Regions from separate parts of the Methylobacterium sp. OAE515 genome, predicted to be linked through region 1. Evidence: predicted binding sites of a transcription regulator. Region 1 holds the regulator's gene; each other region holds the start of a gene.
The links. Region 1 encodes LexA, which represses DNA repair genes until DNA is damaged. Its sites were predicted from a motif close to TGTTCNNNNTGTGTTCNG; they were not measured.
Positions count from the first base shown of each region.

Region 2: ABIE45_RS30015 (PA0069 family radical SAM protein) is a predicted target of LexA. The motif match lies at 6,045-6,062, and genes of this name have one in related genera.
Region 3: uvrA (excinuclease ABC subunit UvrA) is a predicted target of LexA. The motif match lies at 4,258-4,275, and genes of this name have one in related genera.

Region 1 is NZ_JBGMUV010000001.1:4,530,273-4,539,883, forward strand. It holds gene ABIE45_RS22015 (error-prone DNA polymerase) at 1-1,658, shown strand, start outside; gene ABIE45_RS22020 (hypothetical protein) at 1,703-2,167, shown strand; gene fae (formaldehyde-activating enzyme) at 2,207-2,746, opposite strand; gene ABIE45_RS22030 (divalent metal cation transporter) at 2,809-4,050, opposite strand; gene ABIE45_RS22035 (hypothetical protein) at 4,130-4,345, shown strand; gene ABIE45_RS22040 (hypothetical protein) at 4,364-4,834, opposite strand; gene lexA (transcriptional repressor LexA) at 5,071-5,793, shown strand; gene ABIE45_RS22050 (ComEC/Rec2 family competence protein) at 5,787-8,069, opposite strand; gene gltX (glutamate--tRNA ligase) at 8,243-9,611, shown strand, end outside.
Region 2 is NZ_JBGMUV010000001.1:6,174,773-6,184,383, reverse strand. It holds gene ABIE45_RS30055 (phosphorylase) at 1-56, shown strand, start outside; gene ABIE45_RS30050 (hypothetical protein) at 206-517, opposite strand; gene ABIE45_RS30045 (EthD family reductase) at 514-825, opposite strand; gene ABIE45_RS30040 (NAD(P)/FAD-dependent oxidoreductase) at 880-2,211, opposite strand; gene maiA (maleylacetoacetate isomerase) at 2,329-2,976, opposite strand; gene moaB (molybdenum cofactor biosynthesis protein B) at 3,114-3,671, shown strand; gene ABIE45_RS30025 (amino acid permease) at 3,820-5,268, opposite strand; gene ABIE45_RS30020 (hypothetical protein) at 5,403-5,921, opposite strand; gene ABIE45_RS30015 (PA0069 family radical SAM protein) at 6,087-7,202, shown strand; gene ABIE45_RS30010 (methyl-accepting chemotaxis protein) at 7,621-9,611, shown strand, end outside.
Region 3 is NZ_JBGMUV010000001.1:4,007,507-4,017,117, forward strand. It holds gene ABIE45_RS19585 (transporter) at 1-464, opposite strand, end outside; gene uvrA (excinuclease ABC subunit UvrA) at 999-4,112, opposite strand; gene ABIE45_RS19595 (MFS transporter) at 4,531-5,709, shown strand; partial or broken gene ABIE45_RS19600 (cupin domain-containing protein) at 5,713-6,139, opposite strand; gene ABIE45_RS19605 (zinc-binding alcohol dehydrogenase family protein) at 6,151-7,170, opposite strand; gene ABIE45_RS19610 (helix-turn-helix domain-containing protein) at 7,281-7,640, shown strand; gene ABIE45_RS19615 (nitrate- and nitrite sensing domain-containing protein) at 7,742-9,611, shown strand, end outside.

The DNA.
Region 1 (9,611 bases):
TCAAGCGCGGCCTCGATTTTCTGGAGAAGGATCACGGCACCTTCTACGCGACCCTGGCCGACCTGCCGCAGGAGGATCCCGAGACCTACGCGATGCTGGCGAAGGCCGATTCCGTCGGCGTGTTCCAGGTCGAGAGCCGGGCACAGATGTCGATGCTGCCGCGCCTGAAGCCCAAGGAGTTCTACGACCTCGTGGTGCAGGTCGCGATCGTGCGCCCCGGCCCGATCCAGGGCGACATGGTCCATCCCTACCTGCGCCGCCGCTCCGGGATCGACCCGGTGGAGTACCCCGCGCCGCATCCGGATCACGGCCCGGCGGACGAGCTGAAGGAGGTCCTGCAGAAGACCTACGGGGTGCCGCTGTTCCAGGAGCACGCCATGCAGATCGCCATCACGGCGGCGGGCTTCACCCCGGCCGAGGCCGACGGCCTGCGCCGGGCGATGGCGACCTTCCGCCATGTCGGCTCGATCGGCGGCTTCGCGAAGAAGTTCGTCGGCGGGATGACCCGCCGGGGCTACCCGACGGACTTCGCCGAGCGCTGCTTCGCCCAGATCCGCGGCTTCTCGACCTACGGCTTCCCGGAGAGCCACGCGGCGAGCTTCGCGCTGCTCGTCTACGCCTCGGCCTGGATGAAGTGCCGGCACCCCGACGTCTTCCTGGCCGCGATCCTCAACGCCCAGCCGATGGGCTTCTACCAGCCGGCCCAGCTGGTGCGCGACGCGCGGGCCCACGGGGTCGAGGTGCGGGGCGTCTGCGTCAACGCCAGCGACTGGGACTGCACCCTGGAGCCGGCCGGGAATCCGGCGCTGCACGCCGTGCGGATCGGCCTGCGCGTGGTGCGCGGCCTGCCGGAGGCCGCGATGCGCCGGCTCGTGCGGCTGCGGGCCAACGGATACGCCAGCATCGAAGGCCTTCAGGCCGCCCTCGCCCTGCCCCGCAACACCCTGGAGCGCCTGGCCGAGGCCGATGCGTTCCGCTCGCTCGGCCTCGACCGGCGTGCCGCCCTGTGGATGGTTCGCACCCTGGAAGGGACCTCGGCCCGCAAGGCCGCGAAGGCCGATGGCAGCGCACGCCGGGCCCATCTGCTGGACGCGCCGCTGCCGCTCTTCGCCTGGCACGCCGATGACGGCCTGTTCCGGCACGAGCCGGCGGTGGAGCTGCCGTCCCTGGCCCCGTCCGAGGCGGTGGCCGAGGATTACGCCGCCACGGGCCTGTCCCTGCAGGGGCACCCGGTCGCGTTCTTCCGGGGGCGCCTCGCCCGGATCGGCGCGATCCCGGCCCGGGCCCATCTCGACCCGGCCCTGCGCCAGGGAGCGCGGGTCACGGTGGCGGGGCTCGTGCTGATCCGCCAGCGGCCGGGCACCGCCAAGGGCGTGGTCTTCCTGACCCTGGAGGACGAGACCGGTATCGCCAACGTGATCGTCTGGAAGGCGGTGTTCGAAGCCAACCGCCGGGCCGCCATGCAGGCCCGGTTCCTCGCCGTGCGCGGCCGGATCCAGCGGGCGGACGGGGTGGTCCACCTCGTGGCAGAGGGGTTTCGCGACCTCACCGCATCGCTCCGCGACCTGCGCGAGGCCGGCCTGAAGCTGCCGCCCGAGACCACGGATTTCGGCGTGCCCCCGGACCGGCGCGTGTATCGAAGCCGGGATTTCCACTGAGGGGCGCCCCTCGACAGGCCCCGCGCCGCGCGTAGAGTGCGGGGATGTCGAGCTTCGCCGTTCCGCGCCTTCTCCTCGCCGCCTGCGCGGCCCTGCCCCTCCTGGCGGAGGCCGCCCGGGCCGACAGCTGCGACGACCTCACCCGCCAGATCGCCGGCGCGATCGGCGGCAAGGTCGGCAAGCGCGCCGGCCCGAGCATCGACATCCGCATGGCCGGCCCGATCAAGTTCGACGTCACCTGCCGGGCCGAGCCGATCGTTCAGGCGACCTCCGCCGAGCCCGCCCCCTCGGCGACCTTCTTCCGCGATCTGTCGGTGGCCTCGGAGATCCTGATCGGCGAGTCCGCCGCCACCGTCGAGCCGATCATCACCAACGCCTACCGGACCTCGCTGGCGGAGCGGCGCAAGTCGTTCATCCAGCAGAACGGCTGGTCGGCCTCCTGCTACACCGACCCGGGCAGCAGCACGATGCGGACCCTCTGCTCGGTGGGGCGCATCCCGCCGGGATGAGGCGGACCTGAGCCGGCAGGATGCGTGGCGCGGGCCTGATCAGTACTCGATCACGCCGTCGAGCGCGTAGTGCTTCACCGTCTTCCGGTTGGCGATCAGCTCGTCCACCGTCGGCTCGCCCTTGAGGGCGCGGGCGATGGCGAGCTTCGTGGCCTCGTAGTTGGTCCGGTAGAGGTCCTTCTGGTCGAGGTTGTCGTCCTCGGCGCAGCGCTGATCGAGCCAGATCATGATGATCATGCACAGCTCGTCGAGCCCGTCCTTCGGCAGGATGCCCTCGATGATGCAGTCCACGATCGCGTCGCCAGTGGCGGCCTGGACCACGCCGCCGAGGAGCTCGGCATATTCGGCCGTGTGGATCGTGACCTTGGTGGTCATCATCGTGGCGGGGCGCACGAGCTGGTTGAGGTCGCGGACCACGAACATCCGCGTGTGGCCCTGGACCTGCCCCATCATCGAGGCGAAGGCCTGGCCGACGGGACCGCGCACCGAGCCGATCAGCACCTCCGGCATGGCGTCGGTGTACTGGCCCTCGGCCGCCAGCACCGTGGCCTCGCCCGTGCGGAACCAGATCTCTTGCATGTTCGAACTCCACCTGATCGGAGCCCGCGGGAGACATCATCGGAGGGCTTGCGTCAATCGCCTCAGAGCAGACCGACCCCGTCGAGCACGCCGACCAGCGCGAAGGCGATCGTCACGCCGGAGATGATGTAGACCACCCACTTGTAAGCCCCTGCCACGCGCTGTCCGTCGGGCAAGGCCCGGGTGGCGAGCAGGATCAGCAGGCCGAGCGCCAGGGGCAGGAGCAGGGCGTTCATCACCTCCACGGCGATGTTGAGCGCCACGAGGTTCGGCACGAGCTGCACGGCGAAGGCGCCCGCGGCGACCACGAGAGCGAAGGCGCCGTAGAAGGCCGGCGCCTCCCGGGGCGACTGCGCAAGGGAATGCGGCTTGCCCGTCACGTCGCCGAAGCCCCAGGCCAGCGCCAGCGCCACGACATTGAGCGCCACGAAGGCCGCCGCGGTGATGCCGACCCCGAACACCACCTGCCCGAGCCAGGGCCCCAAGGCCGGCGTGAAGGCGCTCGCGAGGTCACCGACGGTCTGGAGTCCGTCCTTCGTGCCCTGGCCGGCCTTGCCGATCGTGGCGGCCGCCGCGATCAGAATCGCCCCCATCACGCATTGCGAGATCACGGCACCCACGAGCGTGTCGAGCCGCGAACTCCGGGCGTGGTCCCAGCCGAGACCTTTGTCGACGATTGCCGATTGCTGGTAGAAGATCATCCACGGCATGATCACCGCGCCGATATTGGCGGCGATCAGTACCCGGTACTGGCCGTCCCCGAGCGGCATGTGCCCGAAGGAGGCGACGATCTCGGCCACGTTCGGCCGCGCCGCGATGGCGAGGCCGATGAAGACCAGCTCGAACAGGCCGACGACGATCGCCACCACCTCGACCCGCCGGTAGCTCCCGGTAAAGACCAGCGCGAGCAGCAGGATCGCTGGCAGTCCGAGGCTCACCAGCCGGGGCACCCCGAACAGGTCGCCGATGCCGGCAATGCCTGAGAATTCCGTCACGATGGCGCCGATCCCGGCCACCACGAGGCCGCCGTAGGAGATCCAGGCCCAGACCGGCCCGTAATGCGCCCGGATCAGCTCGCCGTGGCCGCGGCCGGTGGCGGTGCCGAGCCGCACCGTCAGCTCCTGAACGACGTAGAGAATCGGCACCAGCAGGATCTGCAGGAGCAGCAGCGAGTAGCCCCAGCGTGCGCCGCTCTGGGCCGCCGTGATCAGGCTGCCGACATCCGTGTCGGCGAGCATCACGACGAGTCCGGGGCCCGCGGTCTTGAGGAACGCGTTCAGGCGAGGCAGGGAAGCGCTTGGCACGGCTCGGGAACAGGCCCGGGCACGGCCGGTTCCGGCGGGCGCCTGCGGCGTTTTCCCGGGCAGGCGGGAGTAACGTGAGATGGTGGAGAGCGCGGATCGAAGCTCCGGCTGGAGCCTTCAGGCGAGCGCCGTGCCCGATGGGGTGCGTCTGGAACTCGCCCTGTCCGACCTGGGTGGAGGTCCGGTCACCGCCGCGATCGTGCTCGACCGGGCGGAGGCTCGGGCCTTTGCCCGCGCGCTGCTGGCCGCCGCCGGAGATGCGGCGGAACGGACTTTTCCGAAGCCGGGCGTTTGAGAGCCCGCCGCCGACGGATCAGCGCGGGCCGAGGCCCGGGTTGCGACCCGGAAGGCGCGGCACCACCGTGCCCCGCTTCTCGATCGGCGCGTCGCACGCGTAGGCGAACTCGGTCTTCAGCGGATCGAACACGGTCTCGCCGGTAATCCGGCAATCTTCCCGCACGGTCTCGTCGAGATAGGTGCGGGCGGCGGTGCGGAAGCGCTTCACCCGGGTCGCCGCCGGCTCGGGATCGATCCGGACCTCGCTCAGGTTGCAGCCGGCATATTCACGCAGAGCATTGGAGACGATGAGCATCCGGCGCAGCTGCCGGTTGTCGTAGACCTCATAGGGCTCCTTGCAGCCGATCGTGACCACCTGCGGGGTGAGCGCGACGTAGTTGCGTGAGATGTATGAGAACCCCGTGGTGCAGCCCGCGAGCGCCAGACCGAGGGAGGCCAGAGTCACGGCCGTCAAGGCGGGAGGCAGCAGAGCCGCGGGTCGTCGCATCCTCGTCATCCCAGCCCGATCTCAGCCCGCCCCGGCTCCGCCGCCCTGTCCGGCGGCGTGTGGGTGCATTGAAACGGCTCCGCTTGCGCCGTCAATTCGTTTCTGCCTCGGAGCGCGGCGCCAGCAGAAGCGTGGCCGTATAACGCTTGCGGAACACTTGCGGAACGTTTAACCTGTTCGTGATTTGTTTCCGAGACCGTCCCGAGGCGGTCCGCCAAGCCGCGAGGCCCCCTTCGATGCTCACGCGCAAGCAGCTGGACCTCCTGCGATTCATCCAGAGTCGCATGCAGGAATGCGGCGTTCCCCCCTCCTTCGACGAGATGAAGGATGCGCTCGATCTCAAGTCGAAATCGGGCATCCATCGTCTGATCACGGCTCTGGAGGAGCGCGGCTTCCTGCGGCGCCTTCCGAACCGGGCGCGGGCCATCGAGGTGATCCGCATTCCCGAGAGCCTGACGTCCCCGGCTGCCGCGGCGCCGGCGGAGCCGCGCCGCTTCACGCCGAGCGTGGTCGAGGGCGGCAAGTCCAAGCAGCCGCCGCTGCCCGCCAATGCCCGCATGATCGACGAGGCCGGCCGCGCCGTGTCGATCCCCGTCATGGGCCGGATCGCGGCCGGTACACCGGTCTCGGCGATCCAGAACCAGAGCCACGCCATCACCCTCTCGCCCGACTTCCTGGCCGGCGGCGAGCACTACGCCCTGGAGGTGCGCGGCGACTCGATGGTGGAGGCCGGCATCCTCGACGGCGACCTCGTGGTGATCCGCAAGCAGGACACCGCCAACACCGGCGACATCATCGTGGCCCTGATCGACGACGAGGAGGCGACGCTCAAGCGCCTGCGCCGCCGCGGCTCCTCGATCGCCCTGGAAGCCGCCAACCCGGCCTACGAGACCCGCGTCCTCGGTCCCGACAGGGTCCAGATCCAGGGTCGGCTCGTCAGCCTCGTCCGCCGCTACTGAAGCGGGGCGGCCGGCGCGTCGTCCGGAGCCGGGTTGGCGCCTGTCGGATCGCTCTCCGACGCGGCCATCCCTCCGGAGGCGTCCGCAGGAGGATCCGTCCCGGTCCGCGCAGCGGCGGCTGGGCCGGGCACCGCGCGGGCCCGCCAGGGGACCGTCCGCTGATCGGTCCGGGCGCCCTGTATCGCGAAGCCGTCCGGTCCGGCGCGCAGGGCCACGGCCCCGTGGCTGGCGAGGAAGCGGCGGTCGATGATGAGCGGGCCCGTGCAGGTCGGGGGCGCCGCAAGGCCCGTGATCAGCACGGTGGCCCGGGCGCAATCCTCCGGGAAGGCGCGCCGGTCGCGAACCAGGGCGACCGCCCGGCCGTCCGGCAGGATCGCGGTGCAGCCGAGCCGGTCGCAGCGCCCGCCCGCGGACGGGCGGCTCCGCTGCTCGGGTGTGCGGTTATCGCCGTCCGCCCTCAGCCATTGTTCCAGGACGAAGCCGGAGGGATGTCCGAGCGCCGAAAGGCGCCCGTCGGGACCCCGCACCGCGGCGCCTCCGCCCTGCCGGTCGATGTAGAGATCGTAGCGCTCCGGCAGGGCCGCGAGGCCGAGGCCGAGCAGGAGCGGCGGTAGGGCGAGCCAGCGCAGCCGCGAGACCGGGAGCGTCGCCAGCAGCAGCCCGGCCGTGAGCAATCCCAGCGCCCCGGTTCCGAACGCCGGCAGCACCAGCGTTGCCCGCTCGAACCCGGCGATCCATTCGGAGATCGCCAGCATCTCGCCGACTGCCTGGCCCATGAGCCACCAGATCGGCCGGTCGAGGGCCAACGGATAGGCGAGGATCCCGATCACCGCGGAGGGCATCACCACCAGGGAGACCAGAGGCAGCGTCAGCGCATTGCCGATCAGCCCGAACGGCTGGATTGTCTGGAAATGGTAGGTGGCGAAGGGGGCGGTGGCGATCTGCGCCACCAGGGTCGTCGCCAGCGTGCCGGTGACCGCCGACAGGCCGGTGCCGACGATCCGCCCGATCCGTCCCGCCCCGGGGCGCACGAACAGCCGTCCGTCGATCAGCCGCGCGCAGGCGATCAGCCCCGCCACCGCGCCGAATGACATCTGGAAGCTCGGGCCGAGCAGACCCTCGGGCTCGCGGGCCAGAGCGATCAGCGCGGCGAGCGCGAGATTGCGCATCGACAGGGCCGGCCGGTCCACCAGGATCGCGCCCAGCATGATCAGGGTCATGATCAGCGAGCGCTCGGCGGCGATGTCCCAGCCCGAGAAGGCACAGTAGGCAGTGACCCCGATCATCGCGAGGCCGGCCGCGATCTTCTTGATCGGCCAGACCAGCGCGCAATGGGGGATCAGCGCCAGGGCCGCGCGCACCAGCCAGAACACCACGCCCGCGGCCAGCACCATGTGCAGCCCCGAGATCGAGACCACGTGGTAGATGCCGGCGGCGCGCAGTGCGTCGTTGGTCGCCGGGCCGATCAGGCCGCGCTTGCCGGTCACCAGGGCCGCCGCCACCGCGCCCGCCTGGCCGCCCTCGGCCTGGGCGATCCGCCGGGTGAGCGCATTGCGGGCCTCGTCCAGCATGGCGGCGAGCCTGAGGCGCAGGGGCGGTGCGACCGACGGCGTCTCGATCCGGATCGCGCCGAGCAGCGAACCCACCGCGCCGATCCCCTGGAAATAGGCGTCCCGGGCGAAGTCGTAGCCGCCAGGGCGGGCCGCTTCGGGCGGCGGCAGCAGACGCGCGGTGGCGGTGATGACATCTCCAGGCCGCAGGGCCGGCGCCTTGCGGAACGAGACCCGCACGCGGGCGGGCCGCCGATCCGGCGCGAGGCCCGCGAAGGTCTCGACCCGGACGATCAGCCGGGCTCCGACCTCGCGCTCGTCCAGGGCCTCGATCATCCCGGTGAGCGGCCCGATCGTGGTCCGGGCGAGGATCGGGGCGGCCACCTGCGAGACCCGCCAGGTTGCCGCCGCGAAGCCGAGAAAGCCGGCCGCCACCGCGAGGGCGAGCGCCAGCGCCGCCGGTCGCGCGCCGAGAAACGGGATCGGCGCCACCGCGAGCGCCGCCCCGGCCAGCGGTGCGGCCAGGACCGGCGTGCCGTCGACGGCCGCGAAATAGACCAGGATCCCGGTGCCGAAGGCCACCGCCAGCCAGGGGAACAGGCGGCGCTGCTCGGCTTCCCGGCGGAGGCCCCCGGCGATCCAGGCACCGATCGCCGGCCGGGCCAGGGCGCGCGGGCCCGGCAGCGCCACCGCGCTCCCCGCTGCCCTCGCGCCGATCCGCCGCATTGCCGCCGCCCCGATCCGCGCGACCTGTGCGGACGGTCGAGCGATTCCTCCGACGATTCTTAACGCACTGCCGGCCTCGTGCTACAGCCGGTGCTTCGTGCTACGGGCGCCGTGTCGAGCCCTCGCCGCTCTCCGCCTCCGCTCCGCGACCCGCCCCCGAACACACCGGACCGATGTCCTCAGCCGTCGTCACGCGCTTCGCCCCCTCGCCCACCGGCTACCTCCATATCGGCGGGGCCCGCACGGCGTTGTTCAACTGGCTCTACGCCCGCCACACCGGCGGCACGATGCTGCTGCGCATCGAGGACACTGACCGGGAGCGCTCCACCAAGGGCGCGATCGACGCGATCCTCGACGGACTCACGTGGCTCGGCCTCGACTGGGACGGCGACGTGGTCTTCCAGTTCGCCCGCGCCGAGCGCCATCGTGCCGTCGCCGAGGAACTGCTGGCCGCCGGCCGCGCCTATCATTGCTACGCCACCGCCGAGGAACTCACGCAGATGCGCGAGACCGCCCGCGCGGAGGGCCGCGCGCCCCGCTATGACGGCCGCTGGCGCGACCGCGACCCGTCCGAGGCGCCCGCCGGGGTGAAGCCGGTGATCCGCCTGCGCGCGCCGGTCGAGGGCGAGACCGTGGTCGAGGACGCCGTCCAGGGCCGGGTGACCTGGGCCAACAAGGACCTCGACGATCTCGTCCTCCTGCGCTCGGACGGGACACCGACCTACATGCTCGCCGTCGTGGTCGATGACCACGACATGGGCGTCACGCAGATCATCCGCGGCGACGACCACCTCACCAACGCGGCCCGCCAGAGCCAGATCTTCTCGGCGCTCGGCTGGGACATTCCCCGGATGGCCCATATCCCGCTGATCCACGGGGCCGATGGGGCCAAGCTCTCGAAGCGCCACGGTGCACTGGGCGTCGAGGCCTACCGCGATCTCGGCTACCTGCCGGCGGCCCTGCGCAACTACCTCGTGCGGCTGGGCTGGAGCCACGGCGACCAGGAAGTCTTCTCGACGGACGAGATGATCGCGGCCTTCGGCCTCGGATCGGTCGGGCGCTCCGCGGCGCGGTTCGATTTCGCCAAGCTCGCCAACCTCAACGGCCTCTACATCCGCACCAGTGCCGATTCCGACCTCGTGGCGGCGATCGAGACCATCCTGCCGAATGTCGGCGCCGAGCGCGGCCTGTCGGCGCCGCTGCAGCCCGATCTCAAGGACAAGCTCATCCAGGCCATGCCGGGGCTGAAGGAGCGGGCGAAGACGCTGATCGAGCTCCTCGACAGCGCCTATTACCTGTACGCGCAGCGCCCCCTGGCGCTGGACGACAAGGCCCGCGCCCTCCTCACCGACGAGGGCCGCGCGCGGCTCGCCGGCGTGCGCCCGGCGCTCGAGGCCCTGCCTGCGTGGAGCGCGGCGTCGACCGAGGACGCGGTGCGTCAGTACGCCGAGAAGGCCGGCTGCAAGCTCGGGCAGGTGGCCCAGCCCCTGCGCGCGGCGCTCACCGGCCGCACCACCTCCCCGCCCCTGTTCGACGTGATGG
Region 2 (9,611 bases), 1.6 Mb from region 1:
GCCAGTGCCGGGCGCGCCTCGGGCCGGCCCTCGGGATCCCGGCGGCCCAGAGCTGACCGGTTCGGGTCGCCGCGTTTAGCGCTGCCGTCTGTGCGAGCGGAGTGGAGCAGCCCGGGGACGCGCGACGCTCGCTGAGGGCGCGCCGTCCTGGGTCACGTCTCTGCGCTGGTGATGATCGCGAGACAACGAGACCCGGCGATCCGGCTCAGGCCGGGTCGTCCGTCTCCTCCGGCAGCGGATCGCCGGTCCAGGTCGTAGCGAAGGCGGCGAGTTCCCGGGCCTCCGCGAAGGCCGCCACCGTCACGGCGCGCTCGGCCGGCGCCGCCCCCGGGTAGGGGGCGAGCTGGATCGTCACCCGGGCGAGGCGGCCGCCGGGGGCATTGGCGGCGAGCCAGGCCTGCGCGTCCGGCGTGAAGCGCTCCGGCCCGTCGAGGGCCCGCGAGTCGCTCCGCAGCACGATGACATAGGTGCCGAGGCTCGGATCGGCCTCCTGCACCGCCTTGACGATGTCGATCACGGGCTCTCCGCGAAGTCGTTGATCTGCACCTGGGCCTGCGCCGGGGTGAAGTTCGGGATGTCGGCGAAGATCTCCTCGCCATGGGCGGCCACGGCCTTCTTGAACGCCTCCACCGACTCGAAGGTCAGCAAAGCCATGACCTGGAACGGCGCGGTGCCGCCGTCCGGCGTGCCGGCGCCCTTGACCACCTTCGCCTCGTGGAGGCCGAGCGACGACCAGCGCTCGCGCACCAACGGCATGTGGTGGCCGAGATAGTAGCCCATGTCGAAGCTCGGGCCGGCCGGGTACATCACGCTGACCAGGATCATCGGGTCCATCCTCCCTGTGGAAACGGCCCGGATCTCCCGGGCTCGCAGCTCAAGCTAGTGCAGCTTCACGCGCGGCTCGGTGCGGCGGGTGAGCGCGCGGGCCATGGTGTCGAGCGCCGTCTTGGCAGTGCCGTGGAGCGCCCGCTCGTGCATCTTGTAGAGCGAGCGGTACATCATCCGGGCGAACAGGCCGGCGATCAGCATGTTCTTGCCGCGGACGAAGCCCATCAGGCTGCCGACGGTCGAGTACTCGCCGAGCGACACCAGCGATCCGAAATCCTTGTACTTGAAGGCTTTCAGCGGCTTGCCGTCGATCTTGGCCTGGATCTGGCCGACGAGATGGCTCGCCTGCTGGTGCGCCGCCTGGGCCCGCGGCGGCACCGGCGTGTCCGAGCCGACCTCCACCAGGTAGGCGCAATCGCCGAGCGCGAAGATGTCGGGGTCGCGGGTGGTCTGCAGCGTCGGGGTGACCACCAGCTGGTTGGTCCGCGTTGTCTCCAGCCCGCCGATGCCCTGCAGGAAGGGCGGAGCCTTCACGCCGGCCGCCCAGACCACCAGCTCCGACGGGATGAAGGTGCCATCGGCGAGCTGCACGCCGTCGGCCCGCACCTCGGTGACGCGCGCCTTCACGCGGACGTCGACGCCGATCTTGTTGAGGAGCTGCATCACCTCCGCCGAGAGGCGCTGGGGCACCGCCGGCAGGATCCGGTCGGCGGCCTCGACGAGGGTGATGCGGATGTCCTTGCCCGGGTCGATCCTGTCGAGGCCCGTGGAGACCACGTGGCGCAGGGTCCGGTGCAGCTCGGCGGCGAGCTCGGTCCCGGTGGCGCCGGCGCCGATCACCGTCACGTGAAGCTGGCCGGGGCGGACTGGACCGACCTGCGTGTGCGCCCGCAGGGACGCGTTCACGAGGCGCTGGTGGAAGCGCACCGCCTGGTCCTGCGTGTCGAGGGCGATGGCGTGCTCGGCGACCCCGGGCGTGCCGAAGTCGTTGGTCGTGGAGCCCACCGCCATCACGAGGGTATCGTACGGGACCGCGCGCTCCGGCGTGACCTCGCGCCCCTCGGAATCGTAGCTCGCCGCGAGCTGGATCGTGCGCGCCTCCCGGTCGAGCCCGGTCATGCGGCCGATCCGGTAGCGGAACCCGTGCATGTGGGCATGATGCAGGTAATCCACCGCATGATGGCCGACATCGAGGCTGCCCGCCGCGACTTCGTGGAGCAGCGGCTTCCAGATATGCGTGCGGGCGCGGTCGACGAGGGTGACATGGGCGCGCTTGCCGCGCCCGAGCTTGTCGCCGAGCTTCGTCACAAGCTGCAATCCAGCCGCGCCGCCGCCCACGACGACGATGCGATGCAGGCCGGACTCGTTCTCGACGGATGCCATCGACACTCTTTCTTCCCCCGAACCGGGATTAAAACGCCGGCCTGCTTACACGTCCTGGGTAACGGATTGCCACATCTGCCTGCCGCCCGCCCACGTGACCAGTGCGCGCGTGGCGGATCACGCGCCGGGCGCGCCGGGCTGACGCAGGGGATGTGCCGCCGCGACCTCCGGAAGGGCGAGGCAGGCCTCGGCGATCCGCGCCACGGTCGGGTAGGGCGCCGTGTCGATGCCGAAGATGCCGGTCCCGACCCAGAGGCTGACGAGGCAGAGATCGGCGTGGCTCACCGCGTCGCCCTGGCAGAAGCGGCCGGTCCACGGCTCGGTGCCGAGACGCGTCTCCAGCGTCCTGAGGCCGGTCTCGAAAGCGTTGCGCAGGAAGTCGAGCATCCGCTCCCGGGGCAGGCCGTAATGCTCCATCAGGAAGGTGCGCACCCGCGGCACGTAGAGGGGGTGGGTATCGCAGGCGACGACCTGCGCCAGGGAGCGCGCCCGCGCCCGGGCCCGCGGCTCCTCGGGCAGGAGCCGCACGCCGCCCTTCGTCTCCTCCAGGTAGTCGAGGATCGCGAGCGACTGGGTGAGGGGCGGACCGTCGCCGTCGAACAGGGCCGGCACCGCCCCCTGCGGGTTGATCGCCCGGAATTCCGGCTTGTGCTGGTCGCCCGCGTCGAGATCAATGAAGGTCTCCTCGTAGGCGATGCCCTTCAGCTTGAGCGCGATCCGCACCCGGAAGGCGGCGGCGGAGCGCCAGTTGCCGTACATGTGCATGGGGACAGGATCTCCGACGAGGCCGGAAGAGCACAGCCGAGTTTTCGCCCCGCGGCAAGACCCGGGACGGGCGGGTCGGGGGCGACAACCGGATCGGGCCAGCCCATATCGGATGCCTGTCCCGGAGAGACCCCGCCATGGCCGACCAGCCCGACGCCCGCCGCTTCATCCCGCTCAACATCGCGGTGCTCACCGTCTCGGACACGCGCCGGCCTGAGGACGACCGCTCGGGCGACACGCTGACCCAACGCCTCACGGAGGCGGGTCACCGGCTGGCCGACCGCGCCATCGTGCCCGACGAGATCCCGGCGATCCGCGGGCAGGTGGAGTGCTGGCTGCGCGACCCGGGAATCGACGTGGTGATCAGCACGGGCGGCACCGGCTTCACCGGCCGCGACGTGACCCCGGAGGCGCTGGAGCCGCTGTTCGAGAAGCGGATGGACGGCTTCTCGGCGGTGTTCCACCGGATCTCTTATGACAAGATCGGCACCTCGACCCTGCAATCCCGGGCGACGGCCGGGGTCGCGCAGGCGACCTACGTCTTCGTCCTGCCGGGCTCGCCGGGCGCCTGCCGGGATGCCTGGGACGGGATCCTGGCCCAGCAGCTCGACTACCGCCACCGGCCCTGCAACTTCGTAGAGATCATGCCGCGGCTCGACGAGCACCTGCGGCGCGGGGCGAGCATCACCGTGTGACCCGAACCGTCTGTCCGAGGCCGTGCAGCGGAGCCCGGAAGCCAGTGCCGCACCCTGCCAGAACCTTCACGCTCGGTGGTTCCGGATTCCGCGCTCGCCATTGGCATCCCGGAACGACGGGGCTGTGCTGCGGAACCAGCCCGGCGCGCTACGCCGCGTTCCCCTCCTTGCGGCGCAGCACCGAGTGCTTCCGGCCGTAGAAGAAGTAGATCACGAGCCCGATCGCCATCCAGATCACGAGCCGCAGCCACGTGTCGAGCGGCAGGCCGATCATCAGGAGCAGGCAGAACAGGATGCCGAGGATCGGCACCACCGGCACCGCGGGCGCCCGGAACGGGCGCTTCATGTGGCGGTCCGTCCGCCGCAGGTAGATCACCGAGCCGCAGACCAGAATGAAGGCGGCGAGCGTCCCGATGCTGACCATCTCGCCCAGGATGTTGATCGGCACCAGGGCGGCCACCAGCGCGACCATGGCCCCGATCAGCGCCTGGCTGCGATAGGGCGTCTGGTAGGTCGGGTGCACGTGGGAGAACATCTTCGGCAGCAGGCCGTCCTGGGCCATGGTGAAGAAGATCCGGCTTTGGCCGTAGAGCAGGACCAGGATTACCGTGGTCAGGCCGGTCAGCGCCCCGAGCTTGATCAGGATCGCGAACCAGCCGATGCCGATCACGTCGACCCCCTTGGCGATCGGGTCGGGGACGTTCAGGTCCTTGTAGGGCACGAGCCCGGTGAGCACGGCCGCCACCAGCACGTACAGGATGGTGCAGACGGCGAGCGAGCCCAGGATGCCGATCGGCATGTCCTTCTGGGGCCGGCGCGCCTCCTGTGCGGCGGTCGAGACCGCGTCGAAGCCGATGAAGGCGAAGAACACGACACCCGCACCGCGCAGGATGCCGCTGGCGCCGAAATGCCCGAAGGTGCCGTTGTTGTCCGGCATCAGCGGGCGCCAGTTCGCCGTGTTCACCTGACCCCAGCCCAGCGCGATGAAGGCCACCACGACGGTCAGCTTCACCGCCACCATGATGTTGTTGAAGCGCGCCGATTCCTTGGTGCCGCGCATCAGCAGGATCGTGATCAGCGCCACGATCAGCACCGCCGGCAGGTTGAACAGGGCGGTGCCACCGCCGTCGATCGGCGTGCCGGGGGCGTGGGCGAACTGCGCCGGGATCACGATCCCGACATCCTTGAGGATGCTGGTCACGTAGCCCGACCAGCCGACCGCCACGGTCGCCGCCCCCATGGCGTATTCGAGGATCAGGTCCCAGCCGATCAGCCACGCGAAGAACTCGCCCAGCGTCGCGTAGGTGTAGGTGTAGCTCGACCCGGCCACCGGGATCAGCGCCGCCATCTCGGAGTAGCACAGGCCCACGAAGGCGCAGGCGATGCCGCCGAGCACGAAGGAGAGCATGATCCCCGGCCCGGCATATTGCGCGGCGGCCGTGCCGGTGAGGACGAAGATGCCGGCGCCGATGATCGCGCCGATGCCCATCGCGGTGATCGAGAGGGCGCCCAGCGATTTCGAGAGCTGCTGCTCGCCCTCGCCACTCTCGAGGATGTCGTCGACCGATTTGCGCCCCATCAGGCCTGACGAATCCATGGCACCATCCTTTCAGGGCGGAAGCGGGTCAGCGTTCTCGCGCGGTGCAGAGACGGCAAATCTTCCACCCCGGTCAGGGTGTTGTAGAGGAGGCGTGACCGACAACAACGTGGCGTCGCGCAAGATTCTTCCGGTCAGGCCCGGTTGATCCGCGCGATCAGCGGCCGGACCTTGAGGCGCGGCGCGAACACCGCCCCGGCGCGCAGGGCCTCCCGCCGGACGACGTCCCCGGCCCGGGCCTGCCGGGCGCCGGCCACGAGCTCGATCCGGCCGATCAGGCGCGCGGGCCAACCGGCCGCCGGGCGCTGCAGGCGTCCGAGCCCGGTCTCGGGCCGGGCGGTCCCGACGAAGCGATCGAGGGTCCGGATCCAGCCTTCGGCCGGGACATCCCCGGCTTCAAGGCACAGGATCCAGTCCCGGCGGGCAGCGGCTGCGCCCGCCGCGTAGGGATTGCCGTCCCGGTGCAGGACCAGCGTCGCGCCCGTCGCCTCCGCGACGGCCGCCACGGCCTCGCTGTCGCTCCCGGTGACGATCACCGCGTCGCCGATCAGGCCGCCGGCGACACCCGAGACGAGCACGCTGAGCGTATCGGCCAGCCGATCGATCGCGTCCGGAGCGGCCGGGTCGGCCAGGAAGGTCACCGCAGAGAGCATGAGCGCGCCCTTAGACGATTTTCCGCCGCCGTAAACCATTGATCCGCCTCCCGAAGGCGCGAGCGCGACCGTGCGACGCGTTGCCTGGGGATTTGCCTGAAAATGAGGCGCTGGACCGCCGGGTGTTCGCGGTATGTTCCACGTGAAACACGGGGGCGACTCGGCATGGGACACAGCGGAGGTAAATCCACACGCGGGGCCGCGCTCCGTCTCGGGCTCAGCACGCCGCCCGAGAGCGCCCGGCGCGGTCGCGGCGCCACCGCCAATCCCACGAGCCGTTTCGCGGCGGCCTGGCGTGAGGTGTTTCACGATCCCGACTGGGAAGCCGACGCGCCGGCTCCCGTGCGCACGCAGGTCACGCCGGAGCGTTCCGCCCGCATCATTGCCCGCAACACGTCGCCCGACATCCCGTTTGATCGATCGATCAATCCCTATCGCGGCTGCGAGCACGGCTGCATCTACTGTTACGCGCGGCCGACCCACGCCTGGCTCGGTCTGTCGCCGGGGCTCGATTTCGAATCGCGGATCGTCACCAAGCCCGACGCCGCCCGGCTCCTTGCCCGGGAGTTGGCGGCGCCGGGCTATCGCCCCGAGACCATCGCCCTCGGAACGGCCACCGATCCCTACCAGCCGCTGGAACGCGAGCACCGCATCACCCGCGCGGTCTTGGAGGTACTGCGGGAGACCCGGCACCCGGTCAGCATCACGACGAAATCCGACCTCATCCTGCGCGACCTCGACATCCTGGCCGAGATGGCCGCGCAGAACCTGATCCTCGTCGCCCTATCGTTGCCGACCCTCGATCCGGACCTCGCCCGACGCCTCGATCCCCGCGCGCCGCGGCCGGAGAAGCGGCTCGCCGCGATGCGCGCCTTAAGCGCGGCGGGCGTGCCCGTGATGGTCAACGTCTCGCCGATCATCCCGGGGCTCACTGATCCCGAGATCGAGACGATCCTCGCCCGGGCCCGGGAGAACGGCGCGAGCCGGATCGGCCACGCGCTGCTCCGGCTTCCGGGCGAGGTCGCCGACCTCGTGGCCGACTGGTTCGCCGCACATTACCCCGAGCGGAAGGACCGGACCTTCGGGCTGCTGACACAGGCCCGGGGCGGCCGCGAGAACGATCCGCGTTTCGGCCACCGCTTCCGCGGCGAGGGCGCCTACGCGGCGATGATCGGCCAACGGGTGCGGCTCGCGGGAACACGGCTCGGCTTCGCCTTCGGCCGGATGGCGCTGGACCGTGATGCCTTCCGCAAGCCGGGGGCGCAGCTGGCGCTGTTCTGACGGTCGGCAGATCGGTTTCGGCCGGCTCGCCCGGTCCGTCGGGGCCGGCCTCGTGAGGTCGAGCCTTCGACGGGTGGACGACCGGCCGGCCCGGCCACAGCCTTCGAGCAACCTGTCTCGAATGCGCGAAGCCGTGCATTGAAAAGATTTTGTCCGCGATAAAGATCCGCGGTGCTGGTCGAGGCATGAGATGCAACAACTGAATTTATGAGTCCATGTCTTCAAAGTGCATGAATAACACAAGGTTGACATAGGCTGTTTTCAGGTTTCTACTGCACAAAGTTGAGATTAAGATGACAACTTGTAAGATAGAAGCTCACATAGCGGCGGCGGATCGTTTGCATCTATAAAGGATGTTCTGGTGTTCAGGATCGGTCATTTATCTATCGGCGTGACGTTTGGGGCGATCCTGTTTGCGATGAGCGCCCTGTTGCTCGTGGCGCGTGCCACCACGTTGCTGGAGGCCCACGAGGAGACGCTGCGCAGTCAGCAGGTCGTCGCCCTGTCGCAGGCGAGCCGCGCCCTGCTCCGCTCGATTGTCGCGACACGGACGGAGCGCGGCACGGCCCTGAGGCTGCTGGCCGACGAGAACCCGATCTCCGAGGCCGACAACACCGCCTTCCAATCGGATCACCGCGCCAGAATCGACGGTGAGACCGCGCTCTGGGCACGCGTTCGCGCCCTCGACATGCCGGCGGTGCAGGTCACGCTGGAGCCGCTGCGGCGCGCGCAGGAGGCTCTGGCAGCCCTGTGGCCGCAGGTCGAGGCGGCTGCAGCGGTGCCGAAGCCCCAGCGCAACGCCACGATCCGGCAGAATGTGGAGACGGTCAGCGCCGCGCTCCTCCAGGCCCTGGCGGCAACCAACAAGGCGGTGGATACCGCCCTTCCGCGGCAGGATGCGGCCGTCGACCGCTATCTCGAGATCAAGCGGGCCGCCTGGGCCACCCGAATCGCGTTCGGGGTATCCTGGGTCCGGATCGAGACAGCGGTAGCGGCCGCGACGGGCTGGTCTCAAGCCGAGATCGTCGCGGCCGCCGAGGAGCGGGCGCGGCTCTTCGCGGCATGGTCCGAGGTCGTCGACGCGATCGGCGCCGACCTGCCCGACACGATCACGCTCGCCTATCAGGAGGCTCGGGCCCGGAATTTCGAGGGTGAGGCGGCCGCACGGCGCGTTGCCCTGACTGAGGCGCTGAGCGCGGGCAGGCCACCCGGCATCGGGGTGAAGGCGCTGCGGGCACGCAACATCGCCGACGGAGCCGCCCTCGTCGATCTGGCCAACGCCGCCCTCGATGCGATGATCCAGCGCGTCGAGGCTCTCGCCGCCGCCACGCAGCGGTCGCTCCTGCTCGCCCTCCTGCTTCTCGCCGGTTCTCTGGTGCTGGCCATCGGCGGAACGGGGATCGTCTTTCGGCGCGTGCTTCGGCCGATCCAGGCCATGATCCAGGCTATGCGGGCTCTCGCGGCCGGCGACGCCACTGTCTCCATCCCAGCCCAGAATCGGCGGGACGAGATCGGCGCGATCGCGGCGGCCGTCCAGGTGTTCAAGGACAACCTGATCCGCACCCGGGTGCTGGAAGCGGAGGCCGATGCGGCCCGTCTCGCCGTGGAGGCGCAGCGCCGGTCGGCCACCGATGCGCTGGCGCAGAGCTTCGAGCAGGCGGTGTCCGGCATCGTCGCGCAAGTCTCCGGCTCCGCGGCCGAGCTGCAGACCACCGCCTGGCAGATGACCACGACCGCCCAGCAGACCGCCAGCCAGTCCAACGCCGTGGCCGCCGCCGCCGAGGAGGCGTCCGCGGGCGTCAGGACGGTGGCGGCCGCCGTCGAGGAACTCGGGACGTCCGTCCAGGAGATTGGGCGTCAGGTCCAGGGCTCATCCGAGCTGGCCCGGATCGCGGTCGGCGAGGCCGATCAGACCGCCACGCTCGTGGCCGCGCTCAACGCGGCGGCCGCCCGGGTCGGGGCCGTGATCGAGCTGATCGCCGGCATCGCCGCGCAAACGAATCTCCTGGCGCTCAATGCGACGATCGAGGCGGCGCGGGCCGGCGAGGCGGGACGGGGTTTCGCGGTGGTCGCCACCGAGGTGAAGGCGCTCGCCGCCCAGACCGGCCAGGCCACCGAGGAGATCGGCCGGCAGATCGGCGAAATCCGTAGCGTGACCGGCCAGGCGGTGGATGCGATCGGCACGATCACCGGCCGGATCGGGGAGATCAGCGCCGTGGCGGCGGCGATCGCGGCCGCGGTGGAGCAGCAGGGAGCGGCCACGCAGGAGATCGTCCGCAACATCGCCCAGGCCAATGCGGGGACGCAGGAGGTCAGCGGCAACATCACCGGCGTGGCGAACGCGGCCGACCAGACGGGCCGCGCGGCCGATCACGTGCTCGCCGCGGCGACCGCGTTGTCGCACCAGTC
Region 3 (9,611 bases), 520 kb from region 1:
GTGCCGTTCGCCGTGATGATCGAACCGCGGTCGCCGTTCAGGTCGTTCAGGTACGCGCCGCCGAGCAAGCTGACGCCGAAGTTGTTGCCGAGGTCGAACGCCCAGATACCGCCGACGAAGGTGCCGACGTTGATCGAGATGTCCTTGTTGCGCACGCCCGCCGGGTTGCGGGTGAAGGCGAACACGGTCGGGGGCGCCACGAGCAGCTCGACGCGGCCGCCGAACGGCACGAACGGGGTCGACCACACGAGGACCGGGATGTTGACGGCCGTGTCGGGATCGTTCCGGCCGTCGGTGCGGCGGTAGGTGAACGTGTTGATGGCGTAGATGCCTTCCGGCAGCGGCGCGCCGACGGCGAGACCGACCTGCTCGCCCGGAACCGTCGTGGTCTGCGCCTGCGCGATCGTCGAGGCCATGCCGACCGTGAGCGCGACCGTGCCGGCCGCGAGCCAGTTCTTCATCATTTTCTCATTCCTTCCCAAGGTCTCAAGGCATCCGTCCCGCATTCGGCATTTCCCTGCCGGTCTGCTCGCCTATCGCGGCTGCCGGCTTCGGACCTGCCGAGCGCCCCCACGGAGCCTGCCCGTCTCAACGTCTGCGACTATTCTACAGAGACCTGCGGAAAGACAGTGGAATGCTCGCCGAAACGGCAAAACTGGCCGAACCGTTGCGCAAAAGCCGCATTTTTGCGGCGATGCAACACTGTCCACAGGCCCGAGCCGCGATCGTCGGTTCGGCAAAATATCGTTGAATGGTCAAGCTGTTGTCCCCCCGAGTCACGGGAGAATCCGGCAAATCCGGCGCGGGCGGGACGCCGCCGGGGCGACGGGGCGCCGGGACCGGAACGGCCACCCGAAATGGGCCGTGCGGGACCCGGACCGGTATCCGACAGCCCGAATCAGGTTCGGCCGCGGGCGCCCGGCCAGGCCTTGGCGGCCTGGACCGGGCAGAATTTGCCGCCTCGCTTCGGGCTTGTCGGGGGACGTGGACGCCCGGGCCTATTCGGCGGCGCTGCGGCGGGCGGCGCGGGGCGCGGCCTGCGGGGCAGGGCGCCTTTCCAGCACCTCGCGCAGGAACCGGCCGGTATGGCTCGCGGTCGAGCGGGCGATCTGCTCCGGCGTGCCCTGCGCCACCACCCTGCCGCCGCCGTCGCCGCCCTCGGGACCCATGTCGATCACCCAGTCGGCGGTCTTGATCACTTCGAGGTTGTGCTCGATCACCACCACCGTGTTGCCCTGGTCGACCAGCTCGTGGAGCACCTCCATGAGCTTGGCGACGTCGTGGAAGTGCAGGCCGGTGGTCGGCTCGTCGAGGATGTAGAGGGTGCGGCCGGTGGCGCGCTTCGACAGCTCCTTGGACAGCTTCACCCGCTGCGCCTCGCCCCCCGACAGGGTCGTGGCCTGCTGGCCGACATGGACGTAGTGCAGGCCGACCCGCTTCAGGGTCTCGAGCTTGTCGCGGATCGCCGGCACCGCCTTGAACAGCTCGGCCGCCTCCTCGACGGTGGAGTCGAGCACGTCGGCGATCGACTTCGCCCGGTACTTCACCTCCAGGGTCTCGCGGTCGTAGCGCTTGCCCTTGCAGACGTCGCAGGTGACGTAGACGTCCGGCAGGAAGTGCATCTCGATCTTGATGACGCCGTCGCCCGAGCAGGCCTCGCAGCGCCCGCCCTTGACGTTGAACGAGAAGCGGCCGGGCTGGTAGCCGCGCGCCTTGGCCTCCGGCAGGCCCGCGAACCAGTCGCGGATCGGCGTGAAGGCGCCGATATAGGTGGCGGGGTTCGAGCGCGGCGTGCGCCCGATCGGCGACTGGTCGATGTCGATGACCTTGTCGAGATGCTCCAGCCCCTCTAGCCGCCCGTAGGGCGCCGGGTGCTCCGGGGCGCCGTTCAGCTTCTTGGCGACGGCCTTGTAGAGGGTGTCGATCACCAGGGTGGACTTGCCGCCCCCCGAGACGCCGGTGATGCACGTGAAGGTGCCGAGCGGGATCTCGACATCCACGTCCTTCAGGTTGTTGCCCCGCGCGCCGAACAGCCCGAGCTTGCCCTTGCGACCCTTCCGCCGGGCGGTCGGCGTGCGCACCGCCATCGCGCCGGTGAGGTATTTCGCGGTGAGTGAGGCGGGATTCGCCAGCACCTCGGCCGGAGTACCCTGCGCAATGATCTCGCCGCCGTGGATGCCGGCGCCCGGGCCGACATCGACCACGTAATCGGCCTGCAGGATCGCGTCCTCGTCGTGCTCGACCACGATCACCGAGTTGCCGAGGTCGCGCAGGCGCTTGAGCGTGCCGAGCAGTCGCTCGTTGTCGCGCTGGTGCAGGCCGATCGAGGGCTCGTCCAGCACGTAGAGCACGCCGGTCAGCCCGGAGCCGATCTGCGAGGCGAGCCGGATGCGCTGGCTCTCGCCGCCCGAGAGCGACCCGGAGCCGCGGGCGAGCGTCAGGTATTCCAGGCCCACATCCACCAGGAAGGTCAGTCGGTCGCGGATCTCTTTCAGAATTCGGACCGCGATCTCGTTCTGCTTCGTGGTCAGCTTCCCCGGCAGCTCGGAGAACCAGCGATGGGCCTCCGAGACCGACAGAGCCGTCACGTCGGCGATGTCCGCCATGGCGACCTTCACGGCGAGCGCCTCCGGCTTCAGCCGCTTGCCGCCGCAGGCGGCGCAGGGCGTCTCGCTCATGAAGCGGCCGATCTCCTCCCGGACGGCGTCGGAATCGCTCTCCTTGTAGCGGCGCTCCAGGTTCGGAATCACGCCCTCGAACGGCTTGGTGACCGTGTACTTGCGCAACCCGTCGTCGTAGGCGAAGCGGATCGCTTGGCTGCTCGATCCGTACAGCACGATGGCGCGGGCCGTCTCCGACAGGCTCTGCCAGGGCACGCTCGTCTTGAAGCCGAAATGCTCGGCCAGCGCGTCGAGCGTCTGGCCGTAATACGGCGAGGTCGATTTCGCCCAGGGGCCGACCGCGCCGCGCTTCAGGCTCAAGGCCGGATCGGAGATCACCAGCTCGGGGTCGATCCGCATCTCGTGGCCGATGCCGCTGCAGGTCGGGCAGGCGCCGAACGGGTTGTTGAACGAGAACAGCCGCGGCTCGATCTCCGCGATGGTGAAGCCCGAGACCGGACAGGCGAAGCGCGACGAGAAGGTGATGGTCCGGGGCGTCTCGCCCTCGGGGGCGTCGGCGAATACGACCTCCGCGATGCCGTCGGCGAGCTCCAGCGCGGTCTCGAAGGAATCCGCCAGCCGGGAGCCGATATCGGCGCGGACCACGATGCGGTCGACGACCACGTCGATGTCGTGCTTGAACTTCTTGTCGAGCTTCGGCACGTCATCGATGGCGTAATATTCGCCGTTCACGCGCAGCCGCTGGAAGCCCTTCTTCTGGTACTCGGCGATCTCCTTGCGGTACTCGCCTTTCCGCCCACGGACCACGGGCGCGAGCAGGTAGAGCCGGGTCTTCTCCGGCAGCTCCAGCACCCGGTCGACCATCTGCTGGACGGTCTGGCTCTCGATCGGCAGGCCGGTGGCCGGCGAGTAGGGGATGCCGACCCGCGCCCAGAGCAGGCGCATGTAGTCGTAGATCTCGGTGACCGTCCCCACGGTGGAGCGCGGATTCTTGGAGGTGGTCTTCTGCTCGATGGAGATCGCCGGCGACAGCCCGTCGATCTGGTCGACGTCGGGCTTGGACATCATCTCCAGGAACTGGCGGGCATAGGCCGAGAGCGACTCGACGTAGCGCCTCTGCCCCTCGGCGTAGATCGTGTCGAAGGCCAGCGACGACTTGCCCGAGCCCGACAGCCCGGTGAACACCACGAGCTTGTCCCGAGGGATGGTCAGGTCGACGTTCTTGAGATTGTGCTCGCGGGCGCCGCGGATCGCAATGACCCGCCGGTCCTCGGCAGGAGCCGGCGCGGCATCGAACAGGGCGGCCAGCTTTGCGTCGACGGCGGCCTCGGTCCGGGCAGCGGACGCCTCGCCCTTCGCGCGGGCCGGCTTGGGCTGGGCTGCCTTCACAGGAGCTGTCTTGGCCGGGACCGCCTTGACGGGCGACTTGGGAGCGGCTTTGGCGGCGTCGGCGCGGCTTGCGGCACGACTTCCAGCTTGGGCTTTGGCCATGAGGGCGGCGGTCTTTCGAGGCGTCGACGCGGTCAGATCGGATTCGCGCGCGGGCCAGCCGCCGCAACGGCCTCATGTCGAGCCCGAGAAGGCTCACGGCAAGATGCGGCCGGCGGGACGCAGGCCCGTCATGCGCCGCCCTTGCTAGAACGAAACGCGTACGGCGGCAACCACTCGGTGAACGATCACCCGTCTTGGCGAGCGCAGCGAAGCCATCCAGAGCGCGCCACGCGGACCAGTCGCGCGCGACCCTGGGCCACCTCGCAGCGCTCGCGAGGACGCGGCGCAGCCAACGGCCGCGACCAGAGTCCGGCGGCCCTATGTTCGCCAAACCTTGGCCCACCTTCGGTGTTGCACAGCGGGGCTGAGATCCACGTCGCCAAATCCCGCCCTCAGATCCACACCCCGACCGGTAGCGATGCCAGCGCTCGACCTGACCGATCCGGTCGCCATCCCTGGGGCCGACGACCGGGCCGCAGCCCAGCAGAGGCTGTCCACCCGGCTGCTGTTCCTGATCGTCGGCCTCGCCAACGCCACCTGGGCGCCGCTGGTGCCGCTGGTGAAGGACCGCGCCGACCTCGATGCGGCCGGGCTCGGGCTGCTGCTCCTCACCTTCGGCATCGGCTCGATCCTGACCATGCCGTGCGCCGGGGTGGCGGCCGCGCGGCTCGGCTTCCGGCCGGTCCTGCTCGCCGGCACGCTCGCGATCGGCCTCGCCCTGCCGGTGCTGGCCGTGGGCTCCGGGCTCGTGCCGCTCACCGGGGCGCTGCTGCTGTTCGGGGCCGGGATGGGGGCGGTGGACTGTGTCATGAACCTGCAGGCCGTCGCGGTGGAGCGCGCCGCCGGGCGCCCGATGATGTCGGGCTTCCACGGCCTCTACAGCCTCGGCTGCATCCTGGGGGCGCTGCTGGCCAGCGTCCTGCTGGGCACCGGTCTCGGCGCCGGCTGGAGCGTGCTGATCCTGGTCGCCGGCATCGTGGCCCTGTTCGCGGCCGCCTGGCCGGGCATCCTGCCGGCCGGCGGGGCAGGGGGAAGCGGCGGGCCCGCCTTCGCGCTGCCCCGCGGCCCGGTGCTGGTGCTGGGCCTGCTGTGCTTCGTGGTGTTCCTCACCGAGGGCTCGGCCCTCGACTGGAGCGCGGTGTTCCTGATCCAGCAGCGCGGTCTCGATCCGGCCTGGGCGGCGCTGGGCTACGCGGCCTTCTCGGTGACCATGACGGCCGGGCGACTCGGCGGCGACCGGGTGGTGGCCCGGCTCGGCCGGCGGCGCGTGGTGGTCCTCGGCGGCCTGCTGGCGGCCGCGGGTCTCGCGCTCTCGGTCCTGGTGCCGGCCTGGGAGGCGGCGCTGGCCGGCTACGCCCTGGTCGGGGCGGGCTGCGCCAATATCGTCCCGGTCCTGTTCACGGCCGCCGGCCGCCAGAGGGCGATGCCCGCGCGCGTGGCGGTGCCGGCGGTGACGACGCTGGGCTATGCCGGGGTGCTGGCGGGTCCGGCGCTGATCGGCTTCGCCGCGCAGGTGCTCGGCCTGCCCGCGGCCCTGCTGATCGTGGCGGCCCTGCTCCTCGGCGTGGCGGCGGCCGGGCGGTCCCTGCGGGTGTGAGGCTCACGCCTCGGCGTTGCGCGCCATGAAGGTGGCGGGGCTGCCGTCTTCCGGGTTCACGAAGATGATGTCGGTGGGCGCCCGCCGGGGCGTGTCGATCGACAGGAACACCACCGGCGCCCCGGGCGCGATCTCCGGCATCGCGTGGACCGTGCCCTTCTCGAAGAACAGGAGCTGGCCGGGGCCGAACGCCGTCTCGGAAGCCGGATCGCCCAGCCAAACCCGGCCCCGGCCCGAGAGGCAGTAGAGGTACTCGTCGCAGGTGGCGTGATAGTGCGGCCGGGTCGGCCGGTAGACCCGGAACACCCGGGCGCTCGCGGGCCTCCCGGTCGGTCAGGTAGGTGTCGACCAGGAGGGTCTGCGCCCGCTCGGGCAGCGTTGCCGCCAGCGCCGCCACGTCGAAGATCCCGGTCCCCGCCGCTTCCGCCATCGCGCCCCCCCTCAGTCCGCAAAGCCTTCGAGCACGATCTTGCCCTTGGCCCGCCCGCTCTCGATCAGCGCGTGGGCGCGCTTCAGGTTCGCGGCGTCGATCCGGCCGTAATGCTCACCCAGGGTGGTGCGCAGGCGGCCCGCGTCAACGAGGCGGGCGATTTCGTCGAGGAGCGCGCCCTGGGCGGCGATGTCGGCGGTGGCGAACATCGACCGGGTGAACATGAACTCCCAGTGCAGCGACAGGCTCTTGCGCTTGAGGAGCCCGACATCGAGGCGCTCCGGGTCGTCGATCAGGGCGAGGCGACCCTGCGGGGCGATGAGATCCACGATCGCGGCGAGGTGGGCGTCGGTGTTGGTCGTGGAGAAGACCAGACCCGGCGCGCCGAGCCGCAGGGACGCGACCTCGGCAGCGAGCGGCCTGGAATGATCGACCATGTGGTGGGCGCCGAGATCCCGGCACCATTGCGCCGTCTCGGGCCGCGACGCGGTGGCGATCACGGTGAGGTCGGTGAGCTCCCGGGCGAGCTGGATCGCCACCGAGCCGACGCCGCCCGCGCCGCCGACGATCAGGATCGCCGGGGCGGCCCCGGGCACGGGCTTTCCCGCATCGAGCCGGTCGAACAGGGTCTCCCAGGCGGTGATCGCGGTGAGCGGCAGGGCGGCGGCCTGCGCCCAGTCGAGGCTTGCGGGCTTGTGCCCGACGATGCGGGCATCGACGCAATGGTACGCGGCGTTCGTCCCCGGCCGGGTGAGGTCGCCCGCGTAGTACACGGCGTCGCCCGCGGCGAAGCCCGCGACCTCCGCGCCCGCGGCGACGACGGTGCCGGCCGCGTCCCAGCCGAGCACCTTGACGCCGCCTTCCTCCGGCTCGGCCCGACGCCGGACCTTGGTGTCGACCGGGTTCACCGAGACCGCCTCGACCTTCACCAGCAGGTCGCGCGGGCCGGGCTCGGGCTGCGGCAGGTCGCAATCGACCAGGGCTTCGGGATCGGTGATCGGCAGGGACTTGCGGTAGCCGACGGCGCGCATCGTGGTCTCCTCGGGCTGTCGCCGCAGGAGATGCCGCCCGCCTTCACGAACCGCAAGTACGCACATAAAACGCCGATAGTGCCAAAAACGATACCGTCGGAGACATCGCCATGCCGCGCACCCGCCATCACGCCGGCGCCTGCAGCCCCGGCTGCGCCGTCGAGGCGACCCTCCGGTTCATCGACGGCAAGTGGAAGGGCGTGATCCTCTATCACCTGCTGGAGGGGACTCTGCGGTTCAACGAGATCCGCCGGCGGCTGACCAGCGTGACCCAGCGCATGCTCACGAACCAGCTGCGCGAAATGGAGGCGGACGGCCTGATCACCCGGACGGTCTACGCGCAAGTCCCGCCCAAGGTCGAATACAGCCTGACGGCGCGCGGGCGCTCCCTGGAACCGGTCATCCGCGCCCTGAAGACCTGGGGGGACCTGCACGCCGATCAGGCAGAGACCGTCCACGACGCCGCTTGATTGGGCAGATCGGGCCGGCGACGGCGGCAAACCTATAACGGGTTCTTTAAGACTTGGCCGGATGGTGAAATGTCTCCTTTCGGACACTTCCAGATCCACCGATGCCGATCCTCGCCTCGCTCCGCGCCCGCATCCTGGCGGTGGCGCTCGCCCCGTGCCTCGCCTTCGCGGGGGCGGCGGGCCTCGCGGTATCGGACCAGTGGGCGCGGCGGGCCGAGATGGACCGGGTCGAGAGCCTGGTCGACCTCGCCTCGCGGATCAGCGCCTTCGTGCACGAGGCCCAGCGCGAGCGCGGCGCCTCCAGCCTGTTCCTGGGCGCGAAGGGTGCGCAGTTCGGGCCGGAGCTGGCGGCCCAGCGCGGGCGCACCGACGCGGCGCTGGCCGGCCTGCCCGAGGCCATGGCGGGCGCGACCGGCTTCGGCCCGGTCTTCGCGGCCCGCGGCAGGGGGTTCACCACGGCGCTGACCGGGTTCGCGGCGCAGCGCCGGGCCATCGATGCGCTCGGCCCGAGCGCGCCGCAGGCGGCCGCCTTCTACACCGGTCTGATCGGCGAGGGGCTGGGCCTGGTGCGGGCGATGGGCGGGGTGATCGACGAGGCCGGCCTCGCCGCCCGGGCGAACGCCTATGCGGCCTTCCTGGCGCTCAAGGAGGCCGCGGGCCAGGAGCGAGCCGCCGTCTCGGCCGCCTTCGCGTCCGGCAGCCTGGACCTCGCGGCCGCGCGCCGGCTCGTCACGCTCTCGGCCGAGCAGGCGACCCATGCCGCCCTGTTCCGGGCCGGGGCCGAGGCCGGACAGGCGGCCCTGCTCGACGACGCCGAGGCGACCGAGCCGGCCCGGGCGGTGGCGCGCCTGCGCGAGGGCGTGCACGCAACGATGCCGGGGACGCCACTGGCCTTCCGCGACGCACCCGCCTGGTTCCGTCTCGCCACGCAGCGGATCGACGCCTTGAAGGGCGTGGAGGACCGGCTGACCACCGACCTCGTGGCGGCCGCCGGCGCGGTGCGCGCGCGGGCCGACCGGATGCTGACCCTCTGGATCGCCGGAGGGCTCGTCCTGTTCGCGCTCTCGGCCGGCCTCGCGGCCTGGCTCGGCACCGCGATCGCCCGGCCGCTGACCCGGATGGCGCGGGTGCTGACCGCGATCGGCCGCGACGCGGGGACGGAGGATCTGGCGATCCCGTCCGGCGGCCCGCGCGAAGTCCGGGCGATCGCCGCCGCCGCGCTCGCCTTCCGCGACAGTGTCGCCGAGCGCCGGGCGGCCCGGGCCGCGCAGGAGCGGCTCGCCGCCGAGACCCGCGCCGCCCAGCAGGCGGCCGCCCGCGGCCTCGCCGACAGCTTCGAGCGCCAGGTCGGCAGCATCGTGGCGGCGGTCTCGGCGGCGGCCGGACGGCTGGAGGCCGCCGCGCACGGCATGGCCCGGGCCGCGCAGGACACGACCGATCTCAGCCGCACGGTCGCAGACTCCGCGGATTCCGCCGCGCGCTCGGCCGACACGGTGGCGGCGGCCACCGAGGAGCTCACCGCCTCGGTGCGGGAGATCGGCGTGCAGGTCGGGGCCTCGGCCGACCTCGCCGCCGCGGCGACCCGGGATGCGGACGGGATGGCCGGGGAGGTGCACCGCCTCGCCCAGGCCGCCGGCAGCATCGGGGAGATCGTCGCGATGATCTCGCAGATCGCCGGCCAGACGAACCTTCTGGCGCTCAACGCCACCATCGAGGCGGCGCGCGCGGGCGAGGCCGGCCGCGGCTTCGCGGTGGTGGCCGCCGAGGTGAAGCACCTCGCCGAGCAGACGGCCCGGGCCACCGAGGAGATCGCCGCCAAGGTCGCGGAGATCACCGGATCGACGGAGGCCTCGGTCCGGTCCATCGGCGGCATCACCGAGGTGATCCGCACCCTGGCGCGGATCGGCGCCGAGATCGCCGCCAGGATCGAGCAGCAGGGCGCCGCGACCGCGGAGATCGCCCGGACCACCG